One region of the Pseudomonas sp. YY-1 genome, then DNA from elsewhere that is predicted to be linked to it. Evidence: predicted binding sites of a transcription regulator. Region 1 holds the regulator's gene; each other region holds the start of a gene.
The links. Region 1 encodes LexA, which represses DNA repair genes until DNA is damaged. Its sites were predicted from a motif close to CTGTNTNNNNANACAG; they were not measured.
Positions count from the first base shown of each region.

Region 2: a site for LexA is predicted at 1,421-1,436, ahead of recN (DNA repair protein RecN). Genes of this name have one in related genera too.
Region 3: a site for LexA is predicted at 1,747-1,762, ahead of imuA (translesion DNA synthesis-associated protein ImuA). Genes of this name have one in related genera too.

Region 1 covers NZ_PJLX01000013.1:78,930-83,110, forward strand. The annotation lists gene CXP40_RS17940 (DUF6586 family protein) at 1-393, shown strand, start outside; gene CXP40_RS17945 (hypothetical protein) at 474-710, shown strand; gene sulA (SOS-induced cell division inhibitor SulA) at 784-1,257, opposite strand; gene lexA (transcriptional repressor LexA) at 1,267-1,881, opposite strand; gene CXP40_RS17960 (TetR/AcrR family transcriptional regulator) at 2,110-2,817, shown strand; gene CXP40_RS17965 (L,D-transpeptidase) at 2,867-3,400, shown strand; gene nagZ (beta-N-acetylhexosaminidase) at 3,405-4,181, shown strand, end outside.
Region 2 covers NZ_PJLX01000019.1:34,331-38,511, reverse strand. The annotation lists gene dnaK (molecular chaperone DnaK) at 1-632, opposite strand, end outside; gene grpE (nucleotide exchange factor GrpE) at 732-1,301, opposite strand; gene recN (DNA repair protein RecN) at 1,460-3,136, shown strand; gene fur (ferric iron uptake transcriptional regulator) at 3,241-3,645, opposite strand; gene CXP40_RS21470 (outer membrane protein assembly factor BamE) at 3,740-4,181, shown strand, end outside.
Region 3 covers NZ_PJLX01000001.1:282,052-286,232, forward strand. The annotation lists gene CXP40_RS01335 (DNA polymerase Y family protein) at 1-1,104, opposite strand, end outside; gene imuA (translesion DNA synthesis-associated protein ImuA) at 1,112-1,729, opposite strand; gene CXP40_RS01345 (Mu transposase C-terminal domain-containing protein) at 2,289-4,136, shown strand; gene CXP40_RS01350 (TniB family NTP-binding protein) at 4,136-4,181, shown strand, end outside.

The DNA of each region.
Region 1 (4,181 bases):
GAAGCTGCGCTGTTTCACCTGTACGGTGGGCTTCTTGGGGTGTGTCATGAGATCGCCGGTTACTACCGCATGAACGACGCCGCGCCTTCGCGTGTCGAGGCGTTCGTGCAGCAGGCCGTACTCGAAGGGGCGCCCAGCCCCGAGCTGGCCGAGTTGGTGGAGTTGGCTCAGCAGCGCGAAACCTGGCTGGCCGAACTGCTGGCGGCCTATGCTGGTTTGTTTCAGCCGCCGCGTGAGGAGCGCAAGGCCAAGGTCGATCCGTCCATGCCGTTGATCACCGCCGTCAGTGTTGGCGAGGAGCCGGCCGAGCTGAGCATCGATGATGTCGATGCCTGGCGGCAGCAGCTCAAGGCGCTGGTGCTACGTTTCCGCGAAGGCCTGAGCGAGTGCTGATTGGGTTTAACTGGACCAGTGGGCTGGGGATGATCCCGGCTGGCTGTTACAATGTCGTGTTTTTGCACAGAGACTGAGCCATGCCTACATCCTTCCTGGAAATCGTCGAACTGCCCGATGGGCGCATTGCCCTGCGTCGCGCAGAGGATGAAGAGGCGTTGGTGACCCTGGATTTCTCCGCTGATGCCAAGGCTTTCCTGCAGGGGCAACACATCGAGGTGGCCAAGGCCATGCTCAATGTTGGTGTGCAGATGGCTGGCCGAATGGCTGAGGGTGATTTCAGTGGTGAAGAAGAAGGCTCGCGCGTTCTCCACTGATTTACTGCGTCTCAACGAAAAACGGGGCTCCATTGGAGCCCGTTTTCATTTCCGCAAGCGAAGTCGTGGTCAGCTAACCCAGGCTGATGTTCAGGCTCTGCGCGCCACCAGTGTTGGCCGCCTGTGCAAGGCGCTGGCGAGTGCTGCTCTCGACCGGATGCAACCAACTGATCACGGTATGGCTGCGACCCAGCTTGAGAGCTTCTTCGGCCAATTCCAGGGCCTTCTGCCCTTGTCGCGGATGCAGCAGCAGGATTCGTTCACGGTTCAGCCCTGCATCGCGCAGCCAGCTTTGCGTGAGGCTTGCCGGCGGCGCTACCAAGGTCAGCCAGCGTGCGTCCTGATTCTGGCTCAGCTCTCGCAGAATCGGCGCCAGTAAGTGCAGGCAGTGCCCAGCAGCGCCACGTAGAGCCAATTCGCTGAAAGCCTGATCATCCTCACTGCGAGAGATGTCATGGGCTGCGACCAGTGGCTCATTCGGCGTTCGGCCAAGGAACGCGTCGAAAAGGGGAAGTTGTGGGCGCTCGAACGACTGCTGCACGTACATGGTGTCTCCTCAGCGGCGGATTACACCGACGCTCAAACCTTCGATGACCAGATCCTGGTTTTCCAGGTCCACTTCGATCGGGGCAAACTCGGGGTTCTCGGCAATCAGCCAGACCTTGTTGCCCTCGCGCTTGAAGCGTTTGACCGTCACTTCATCGTCGATACGGGCGACGACGATCTGGCCGTTACGGGCTTCACGGGTGGTGTGCACGGCGAGCAGATCGCCATCGAAAATGCCGATATCCTTCATGCTCATGCCGCGCACACGCAGCAGGTAGTCGGCTTTGGGCTGAAAGAACGCGGGGTTGATCTGGCAGGATTCCTCGACATGTTGCTGGGCGAGGATCGGTGCGCCGGCAGCAACGCGGCCAATGACCGGAAGGCCTTCGTCCTCGTTCGCCGCGCCTGCCTCGAAGCCAGGAATGCGAATGCCGCGCGAAGCGCCTGGGGTCATTTCGATGGCCCCCTTGCGTGCGAGGGCCTTGAGGTGCTCTTCTGCTGCATTGGGTGATTTGAACCCCAGTTCCTGAGCGATTTCCGCACGGGTGGGTGGGTAGCCGTTGTCTTCCAGGCAGCGTTTGATGAAGGCGAGAATCTCGGCTTGGCGTGGCGTCAGTTTCAGCATGGCTGGGCTCTGTCTTTTTATACAGTGGCTGGGATTATATACAGTAAGCGACTCTTGGCAACGCCCATTTTGCAGATGCCTGTCCTCCGGCTTGTTACCCATGCCGAGTAATCTGCGTCTCTGCTTGTTGTAAGCTGTGACCAGCCGGCCAAAAGACGGCTCGTGCGGCTTGACAATTCAGTGGGATGAAACGTATGTTTCAAACAAGTGTTTGTCAGGTGATAGCTCATGGCTCAGTCGGAAACCGTTGAACGCATTCTCGATGCTGCGGAACAGCTGTTCGCGGAAAAAGGCTTCGCCGAAACTTCATTGCGGCTGATCACCAGCAAGGCTGGGGTCAACCTGGCTGCCGTCAATTATCACTTCGGTTCGAAGAAGGCGCTGATTCAAGCGGTCTTCTCGCGCTTCCTCGGGCCTTTCTGTGCCAGCCTGGAAAAAGAACTCGATCGCCGTCAGGCCAAGTCCGACACCCAGGTTTCCCTGGAGGAGTTGCTCGAGCTTCTGGTCGAACAGGCTCTGGCCGTCAAGCCGCGCAGCGGCAACGATCTTTCCATCTTCATGCGCCTGCTCGGTTTGGCCTTCAGCCAGAGCCAGGGTCACCTGCGCAAATACCTGGAAGAGGTTTACGGCAAGGTTTTCCGTCGTTACATGCTGTTGGTACATGAGGCTGCGCCGCGTATTCCACCACTGGAGCTGTTCTGGCGTGTGCACTTCATGCTCGGTGCTGCGGCGTTCAGCATGTCCGGTATCAAGGCCTTGCGCGCGATGGCCGAGACCGATTTCGGCGTCAACACCTCGATCGAGCAGGTGATGCGGATGATGGTGCCATTCCTCGCCGCCGGTATGCGTTCGGAAACCGGGGTCAACGATCCTGCGTTGGCCGGCGCACAACTCAAGCCCCGGACCAAGACGCCAAGCGCTGCCCCCAAGGTTTGACCGGGCGGCAGGTGGGCTTGGCTTCGTCCTTCGGCTAAGCTAGCGGCCCATGTCCGATCTTGATTTACTCCACATCTCCATTGCTGATCAGGCGCTCTACGGCTTCAGTGCTGGGCGGCTGATAGTGTGTTTTCCCGTATCCACCGCACGCAACGGCGCAGGTGAGCGTAATGGCTCGGGTTGCACGCCGCGCGGGCTGCATCAAGTGCGCGCGAAGATCGGCGCCGGTCTGCCTCTGGCGGCCGTGTTGCGCGGGCGTCGCTGGACCGGTGAGGTATGGTCGCCGCAACTGCACGAGCAGTTTCCCGGCCGTGACTGGATCCTTACCCGCATTCTTTGGTTGAGCGGTCTCGAGTCGGGGCGCAATCGCCTGGGCGAGGTCGATACCTTCCGTCGCTACATCTATCTTCACGGCACCCCGGACACGGAACCCATGGGCGAGCCGTTGTCCCATGGCTGCATCCGTTTGCGCAACGCCGACATGCTGGCGCTTTTTGATCGCGTGCCGCCGCACTGCCGGGTGCGTATCGACGAAGCAGCCTGCCCGCAGTGGGCGCAGGCCAAGATTTCACGTAAGGAATAGGTTTATGCAAGGCTCTTTGATGATGGACATCGCCGGCACCTGGCTGACCGCCGAGGATCGCCAGATGCTGCGCCAGCCCGAGGTGGGTGGCTTGATCATTTTCGCCCGCAACATCGAATCGCCACGCCAGGTGCGCGAGTTGTGTCAGAGCATTCGTGCCGTGCGCCCGGACCTGCTGCTGGCCGTGGACCAGGAGGGCGGCCGGGTGCAGCGTCTGCGCCAGGGATTTCTGCGTCTGCCGGCGATGCGCGCGATCGCCGACAACGACAATGCCGAAGTGCTTGCCGAGCATTGCGGCTGGCTGATGGCGACCGAGGTGCTGGCCGTCGGGCTGGATCTCAGCTTCGCTCCGGTCCTCGATCTCGACCATCAGCGCAGTGCGGTGGTCGGCAGTCGCGCTTTCGAGGGCGACCCGCAGCGCGCAACCACGCTGGCTGCTGCGTTCATCCGCGGCATGCACCAGGCGGGTATGGCAGCGACCGGCAAGCATTTCCCCGGGCATGGCTGGGCTGAGGCGGACTCTCACGTGGCCATTCCGGTCGACGAGCGCAGCCTCGATGAGATTCGTGCCTGTGACATGCAGCCGTTCAAGCGTCTGGCTGGCGAGCTCGATGCGGTGATGCCGGCGCATGTCATCTATCCGCAGGTCGATGAGCAGCCGGCGGGTTTCTCTCGTCGCTGGCTGCAGGACATCCTGCGCGGCGAGCTGGGCTTCGACGGCGTGATCTTCAGTGACGACCTGTCCATGGCCGGTGCGCACGTGGTCGGCGATGCCGGCAAA
Region 2 (4,181 bases), on a different contig from region 1:
TCGACTTCAGCGATCTCGATCACCGACACGTCGAAGGTACCGCCACCCAGGTCATAGACGATCACGGTGTGGTCGCCCTTGGCCTTGTCCATACCGTAGGCCAGCGCAGCCGCAGTCGGCTCGTTGATGATGCGCTTGACGTCCAGACCGGCAATACGACCAGCATCCTTGGTAGCCTGACGCTGGCTGTCGTTGAAGTAAGCCGGGACGGTGATCACCGCCTCGGTGACTGCTTCGCCGAGATAGTCTTCGGCGGTCTTCTTCATCTTCTTGAGAATTTCAGCCGAGATTTGCGGCGGCGCCATTTTCTGGCCGTTCACTTCGACCCAGGCGTCACCGTTGTCCGCCTTGGCGATCTTGTACGGCACCATCTGAATGTCTTTTTGCACGACTTCTTCGTCGAAACGACGACCGATCAGACGCTTCACCGCATACAGGGTGTTGTGCGGGTTGGTCACAGCCTGACGCTTGGCCGACTGACCGACGAGAATTTCACCGTCATTGGCATAAGCAATGATGGACGGCGTGGTACGAGCGCCTTCGGCGTTCTCGATTACCTTGACGTTGCCGTTTTCCAGAATGGAGACGCAGGAGTTGGTGGTCCCCAGGTCGATACCGATAATTTTGCCCATGAATGTTCTCCCGAAACTTTGATTTTTCCGTCGCCTCGCTTCTCAGGCGCCGGCAGCACTAAAACGCTTGACTTAAAAATGGGGTCGCTACAGCTGATTTCAAGCCTGCTCGTCGATACTCGGCGGCGGCGTGGTTGGTGCCTTGCTGACCACGACCATGGCCGGGCGCAGCAGGCGACCGTTGAGCAGATAGCCCTTCTGGAACACCTTGAGCACCGAATTAGGCTCGGCATGAATGCTCTCTTCCATGGCCATGGCCTGGTGGTGCTCCGGGTTGAACGGCGCGCCGTGCGGGTCGATGGCTTCCAGGTTGTAGCGAGCCAGCGTGTCGTGGAACAACTTGAGGGTCAGCTGCATACCTTCACGTACGGCCTTGATCGATACATCGTCAGGGCTGGACAGCTCCAGGCCACGCTCCAGGCTGTCGATTACCGGCAGCAGGTCGCCGGCAAATTTTTCCAGCGCAAACTTGTGCGCCTTTTCCACATCCTGCTCTGCGCGGCGACGCACGTTTTGTAGCTCGGCAGCCATGCGCAGCGACTGATCCTGCGCAGCGGCCAGTTGCTCTTCCAGCGTTTGCACGCGAGCAGCCAGATCGTCACTCGGCGCCACAGCATCCGCTGCCTGCGCTTCGGGATTCTGCGTATCCAGGGTCTGTTCGTCAGCCATGCCTTTCTCCTCTCGAAAAAACTGGCGCGATACCGGCTCGCGCTCCTGCCGCCTATATGGAGTCAATTCCACAGCTTTCAAGGGGCGATAGACGAGGATTGCCAGGAAAAGAAAAAACACTGTATAAATAACCAGACATCAATTCGGGAGCGTTCGCCATGCTGGTGCACCTGTCCATTCACAACTACGCCATCGTCGACCACCTGGATCTCGAGCTGGATGCCGGCATGAGCGCCATCAGCGGCGAGACCGGTGCCGGCAAGTCGATCATGCTCGACGCCCTCGGCCTGTGCCTGGGCGATCGCGCCGACAGCGGCGTGGTACGCCCAGGCAGTGACAAGGCGGACATTCTCGCCAGCTTTGACCTGGCGGACATTCCCGAAGCCCGCACCTGGCTTGCCGAGCGCGACCTTGACAACGACGGCCCGTGCATCCTGCGCCGGGTGATTACCGCCGAGGGCCGCTCGCGCGGCTATATCAATGGCAGCCCCTGTCCGCAGGCCGACCTCAAGGCTCTTGGCGACCTGATCATCGATATCCACAGCCAGCACGAACATCAGTCGCTGCTCAAGACCGACACCCATCGCCGCCTGCTCGACGAATACGCCGGCAGCCAGGACCTCGCACGCCAGGTGCAACTCGCAGCGCAACGTTGGAAGCAGACACGCAACGAACTTGAGCGCATCTCCAGCCAGAGCGACGAGCAGCGCGCCCGCCACCAGTTGCTCAGTTATCAACTGGAAGAACTGGAAAATCTGGCGCTGGGCGACAACGAGCTGGAACAGCTGGAACAGGAGCACAAGGCGCTGAGCAATGCTGAAGCGCTGCTCGCGGCCTGTCGCCAAGTGCTCGATTTGTGTAGCGAAAGCGATGCCGGCAACGTGCTGTCGGCGCTGACCGCCAGCCTCAACCGCCTGGGCGCCTTTGGTGGTCAGGGTGGCACCTTGAGCGAAGCCCGCAACTTGCTGGCCAGCGCGCAGATCCAGGTAGAGGAAGCAGTCGGCGAGCTGAACCGCTTCCTCGATCACTTCGACGCCGACCCAGAGCGTCAGCAGTTTCTCGAAGAACGCCTGGACACCATCTACACCCTGGCCCGCAAGCACCGTATTCAACCAGCCGAACTGGCCGCCCTGCAGCAGCAATTGTTCGATGAGATCGAAGGCCTGAATGCCGACGATCAGGCCAGCGAACGCCTGGCCGAGGAGCTGGTGGCTTATGAGCGCCACTACCAGGAGAAAGCAGCCGAGCTCAGCACTCTGCGCAGCAATGCTGCCGAGCGCCTGGCCGCAGCAGTAGAGCAGGAAATGCAGGCACTGGGCATGCCCGGCGGTCGCTTCAATATTCAACTCCAAGCCATGAGCAGCGAAGAACCACACGCAAGCGGCCTGGAGACAGTGGAATTTCTGGTCAGCGCCAACCCTGGTCAGCCGCTACGCGGCCTGGCCAAGGTGGCATCTGGCGGTGAACTGTCACGCATCAGCCTGGCGATTCAGGTGATCACCGCACAGACCTCGCGCGTACCGACCCTGGTATTCGACGAAGTGGACGTCGGTATCGGCGGCCCAACCGCAGAAGTGGTCGGCCAGCTGTTACGCCGCCTCGGCGAACGCGGGCAAGTGCTGTGCGTCACCCACTTGCCGCAAGTCGCAGCACAGGGCCACCAGCACCTGTTCGTGCACAAACGCCGCGGCGAAGACGCCACCTCTACCGCAGTGAGCAAGCTGGACGAGAGCGGCCGCGTCGAAGAGATCGCCCGCATGCTCGGTGGCGTCGACCTGACCGAGGAATCCCTGGCTCATGCGCGCAAGATGGTCACCAGCGCCCAGGCTGCGTGAGGCAACCTAGCGCGGATGCAATCCGGAAACCCTCGGATTACAACCGGACCATGGCAAAGCAAAAAGGCGACCCGAGGGTCGCCTTTTTGATTGCCGAAGAAGAATCAGCTCTTCTTGCGCACGTACAGCACCAGGTTGTGGTCAACCAGCTCGAAACCGTGCTCCTTGACGATCTCCTTCTGGCGCTTCTCGATCTCGGCGTCGAAAAATTCGATCACTTCGCCGGAGTCGACGCAGACCATATGGTCGTGATGGCCGCTGTCAGCCAGTTCGAATACGGCATGGCCGCCATCGAAGTTGTGACGCACCACCAGGCCAGCGGCCTCGAACTGAGTCAGGACGCGGTATACGGTGGCCAGGCCAACGTCTTCACCGGCCTCCATCAGCGCCTTGTAGACATCCTCCGCGCTCATGTGGCGGTGCTCGGCGTTATCCAGCATTTGCAGGATTTTGACTCGTGGCAGAGTCACCTTCAGTCCAGCTTTGCGCAGTTCGTTATTTTCAACCATGGTCTGCTTTCTCATGGATGCTGCTTCGCAGCACCCTTCAATACGGGTATGATCCGGGGTTCAAGTTGCCCAAGATAGTGGAAGTCACCCTCCGATGCAAAAAACCAAGCTCTTGCTGACCAGCCTGTCGCTGACCGGGCTCTTCGCACTCGCCGGTTGTTCATTCCCCGGGGTTTACAAGATCGACATTCAACAGGGCAATGTCGTGACACAGGACATGATAGACCAGCTGCGCCCGGGAATGACCCGACGCCAAGTGCGGTTTATCATGGGTAACCCGCTGATCACCGACACCTTCCATGCCGATCGCTGGGATTATCTGTACAGCATCCAGCCTGGCGGCCGTCAGCGCCTGCAGGAACGCGTTAGCCTGGTATTCGACGGCAGCGACCAACTGGTTGGCCTGGCCGGCGACTTCATGCCCGGCGTAAGCCGTGACCAGGCGATCATGGGCGAAGGCGGCGACACCAGCAGTGCCCAGCCGCAAGCCAAACCACAGGATGAAACGCCGCCAGCGCCCGGCTCGTTGCTGGAGC
Region 3 (4,181 bases), on a different contig from region 1:
GTCATCACCGAGGCGCGCCCTTAGCCGCTCGCGTAATTGCTCCCAGGGCTGGTTCTGCTGTGGTCGCTCATCGAACAGTTGCTGATGCTGCGGCGTAAAGACCGGCAATTCACGTGCCTCCAGCCGCACGGCCAGCACCGGCGCTGGCAGCTGCTGATGCTCCAGACGGCCTCGTGTCAGCTCGAACAGCATGCCGGGATCACGCTCGGCGCTGAGCAGACCCACCTGTATCTGCGTATCGGCACCCGCGCGGTGTTCCAGATGCAGGGTGAAACGCTGCACGCCGCTGTCACGGCAGGCCAGGTAAGCCGCCAGATCGGCTGTCAGTCGGCGCAACGGGAACAGCAGCGCCTGATGCGATTCCACCTCGAAATTCAGTTCGATACGGGTATCGAAAACATCCGCAGGCACGAAGAAGTCCAGCGCTAGCGGACGCTGGCCAGACAAGGTATCGAGATGACGTAGCACTTCGGCAGGAAAGCGTTTGGCCAGGCTGTCACGTGGCAGCGCCAACAGCTGCCGCAACTGCCTGAGCCCCATGCGATTGAAGGCCGTGGTTGCTGCAGGAGAAAGCCCGAGCCGATCCACTGGCAAGGGGGCGAGCATCTGCATGAGCGCCTGACCATCACTGGCCATCAGTCCATCACCGACATTGACCAGCACTCGGGCCGCTGCCGGATTCGGCGCGACGGCAATCCGGTGCTGGAAGGCCAGCGCCGAAAGCTCGGCGCGCAAGCGCGCTTCGAAACGCGGCCATGGGCCGAACAGCCCCAGACTGGACTGTACCTCCAGCAGCAGACAGCGCGGATAGTGCAGGCTGACCTGGGCACTGAAACCATAGGCCCAGGCGGCCAGAAACTGCTGCCAGCGCTCGATGGCCGCGCAATCGTATTCTGCCGTGGCAAACCCGCGTGTCAGCGCCTGCGCTGCAGTCAGTGACTGGCCGGGTTTCAGCCCCAGGGCTCGAGCTGCCGGGTTGACCGCCTGTAGAACACGCCGTTGTGGCGAGCCGTTGAGCAGCACCAACGGCTCGTCGGGGTTGGCGCGGTGACGCTGTACGCCGTCCATGGCCAACTGTGGCAACAGGATGCAAGCCCAAAGCATGGCAGGCTCAATGCCAGGCAAGCGCGAGCGGCTGAGCCGGCGGCAAACCACCACGGCACTTGATCACCCGCAGCTGTGCTGGCTGGCTGTCGAGCACCAGCCGTAGTGCTGCCGGTGAAGGATTGGCCGCTTCTGCCTGCGGCCGATAGGCGAAAGCCAGGGTTTGCCCAGTAGCAGCTGCCACCTGCAGACGCCTCAGCGAGCGATCATCGGTCTGACGCAACCAGCTCAGCACCGCGCCACAACTCCCCGAACGCAAACATTGTTCGGCAGCCCATAGAGCATCGCGGCCATCTGCCTGAATAATGCTCAATTGGCGTAAATCGACGCCGGCATCAATCCAGGCCTGAGGGTAGGGCAGATGAGGAGGGGAGATCAGCACCACTCGTTCGCCTGAAACCGTAAGGCTGGCAAGGGTCGGCCACAACAAGCGCAGCTCGCCGATGCCAGGCGCAGTGGTGAGAACTTCACTGAGGGCAGCCTTGGGCCAGCCGCCACCTGGCAGTACGGCGTCGAGAAAATGATGTCCAGTTGAGAAATTGGCGCCCGATGGCGATGAAACGACCTGGCCTCGCCACACACGACGAGCGTCGATCAACCGGTCAAGCGCGACCACGGATGGCATGGAGTAGCAACCAAATACTGTATATGAATACAGTATTGTTTGAGCCGACGCATGGGTCAAGAGAATCGCGATAAGGTGCTCAACCTGGTTGCCGAGACGCGGCCGAGTCAGCCGAATAAATCAGTCCGGAGAGTCGTGTCGATCCAGGAAATCGCGATCTACGTACAACCAACCCATACGATCCGTCGTGTTGTGTTGTGCAGACACTGACTCGAAGCGAATCCATATGGCGTCTCGGAAATTTATCGTTGCGCGCATCTCGGACTGTCGACCGCAAAGCGGAGCTGCAGATGCGGTTGAGAAATGACCATACGAAAGGTCTCAAGGCGCATTGGAGTATATGGATCATGGGAACGATGAAGCCCGGCGTTTCAGGTGTCTGGGTGTGGGTGACTCTTAAATATTGTAATTATCCTATCTTATTGATTTTTTTATTAAAAAACCATATGTGTCTTTTATAGACTGTAAAAAACAACCTAGAATTTATTTTTTTACATTTTTCAAAGGCCAGCTACGCTCATAACGAACTGTGATCTATCGAAGGATTCAGGGAGGGCGCATGGGGCAAATATTGCTGCGGGAGGGCTTGGTTGTCGTCGCGAGGGGGCATGTTGCAACAGTTAATAAATGTCTTCCCAACTTGACGGTCGAGGTTGTCCTAAAAAAAAGCAGTGAAAAGTTAGTTGTCGACATTGACGAAATTGAGCATTTGCCTTCAAGGGATGAGGATAATATTAATCTGCTTCAAGTTGAGTCGCTATCAAGCGAGTCGGTAGTGCCCCTGGAGGAGTTGCAGGCCGCTCAGTCACAGTTCGACTTAATAAAGAGATACTTGGCAAAAGAACTCAACTTGGCTCAGGCGCTAGAGCAAGCAGGCGTCTCAAATGGTACCTTTTATAGAAACATTAAGTTTTATGATGAGGAAATTGGTCCAGCGTCTCTGCTAAGGATGAAGAGAGGGAATAAGAAAGGCTCAAGAAGACTCATTAAAGATGTCGATGACGTAATAAAGCAGGCAATCAAAGAGGCGTACATAGGAAAGTCGGCAACCATAGCTGCGGTTTTTCGCAAGGCGGAAGAGTTATCCATTAGGCTTGGTTTAAAGCCACCTTCTCGATCGGCAATATCTGCACGGCTCAAAGATATACCTGAGAAAGAGCGTCATCTGAGAAAGCATGGGCATGAGGCGACGAGTCAAAAATATGCAGCAAGACCAGGTAAAAAGGAAATTCATCTGCCGCTTGAATGGGTGCAGATGGATCATACCAGAGTAGATCTGATATTGGTCGATCAAATTACACGCCGACCAATAGGCAGGCCCTGGTTAACTGTCCTCATTGATGTCAAGACCAGGGTTATTCTTGGTTATTATCTAAGTCTATACCCGCCATCTAGCCTCTCTGTTGCCTGTGCTGTAGCGCATGCCGCACTTCCTAAAAATCAATTCCTTAAAAGACTGGGAGTGAGCGCAGGTCTACATCCATATTATGGGGTTCCAAAACTCTTGCACATGGATAACGCAAGTGAGTTCAAGACCGTTAAATTTCAGCGTGCATGTGTGCTACACAAAATTGGCTTGAAATGGCGACCAATTGGGGCAAAGCATTATGGAGGTCATGTTGAGCGTTTGATCGGCACACTGATGACCGATTATGTGCACTTCTTGCCCGGTACTACTCACTCCAATCCTGTTAGTCGCAGAGGTTATGATAGTGAGAAAAATTCTGCACTGACCTTCAAGGAGTTTTGCCAATGGTTTGCAGGGCAGGTCGCTATTTATCATGGGCGTAAGCATAAAGGGCTGGGCCGCTCTCCTGCGGCGGAGTGGAAGTCGCATTTTGTTGATTCCGAAAACAACGTTACTCATCCTCCGATAATTTCCGATCCGTGGACGTTTCGCCTTGACTTCATGCCGGAGATGAGTCGGAAAATCCACCCCCAAGGCGTGACTCTAAATGGTAAATGGTACTGGAGTCCTGGATTAACTCCCCATATAGGTAGAGAGAGAGTGGTCATTAAGTACGATCCGCACTCAATGGCGACAATATGGGCAAGGTTGGATGGAGGATATATTCCGCTGTACTTTTCTGATGTGACGACCAGTGACTTTGCATATGAGGAACACAGGGCGCTATTGAAGTTTAGGCGAAAAGAAGGCGTCACACCAGATGGAGCATTGGAAGATCATGCTTTGATAGATGTGATAAAAGAAAATGCGCAGATAGTGAAGGGAGCGATAACGAAGACAAAGCGAGCGAGAAAAATAATTGCTGCCAAATTCGAGCATGAGACCAGCACGTGGATCGCTGACGAGACTATATCAGCGACTGCTCCAGATAGGTCAGATGTAGAAATCAAAAAACCTGACTACTCGAAAAAGGCGACGCCCTATTCTAGGAGGTCTTGATGAGTTCTTATGAGCACTTAACGGAGAGCGCTAGGGAATTGGCAT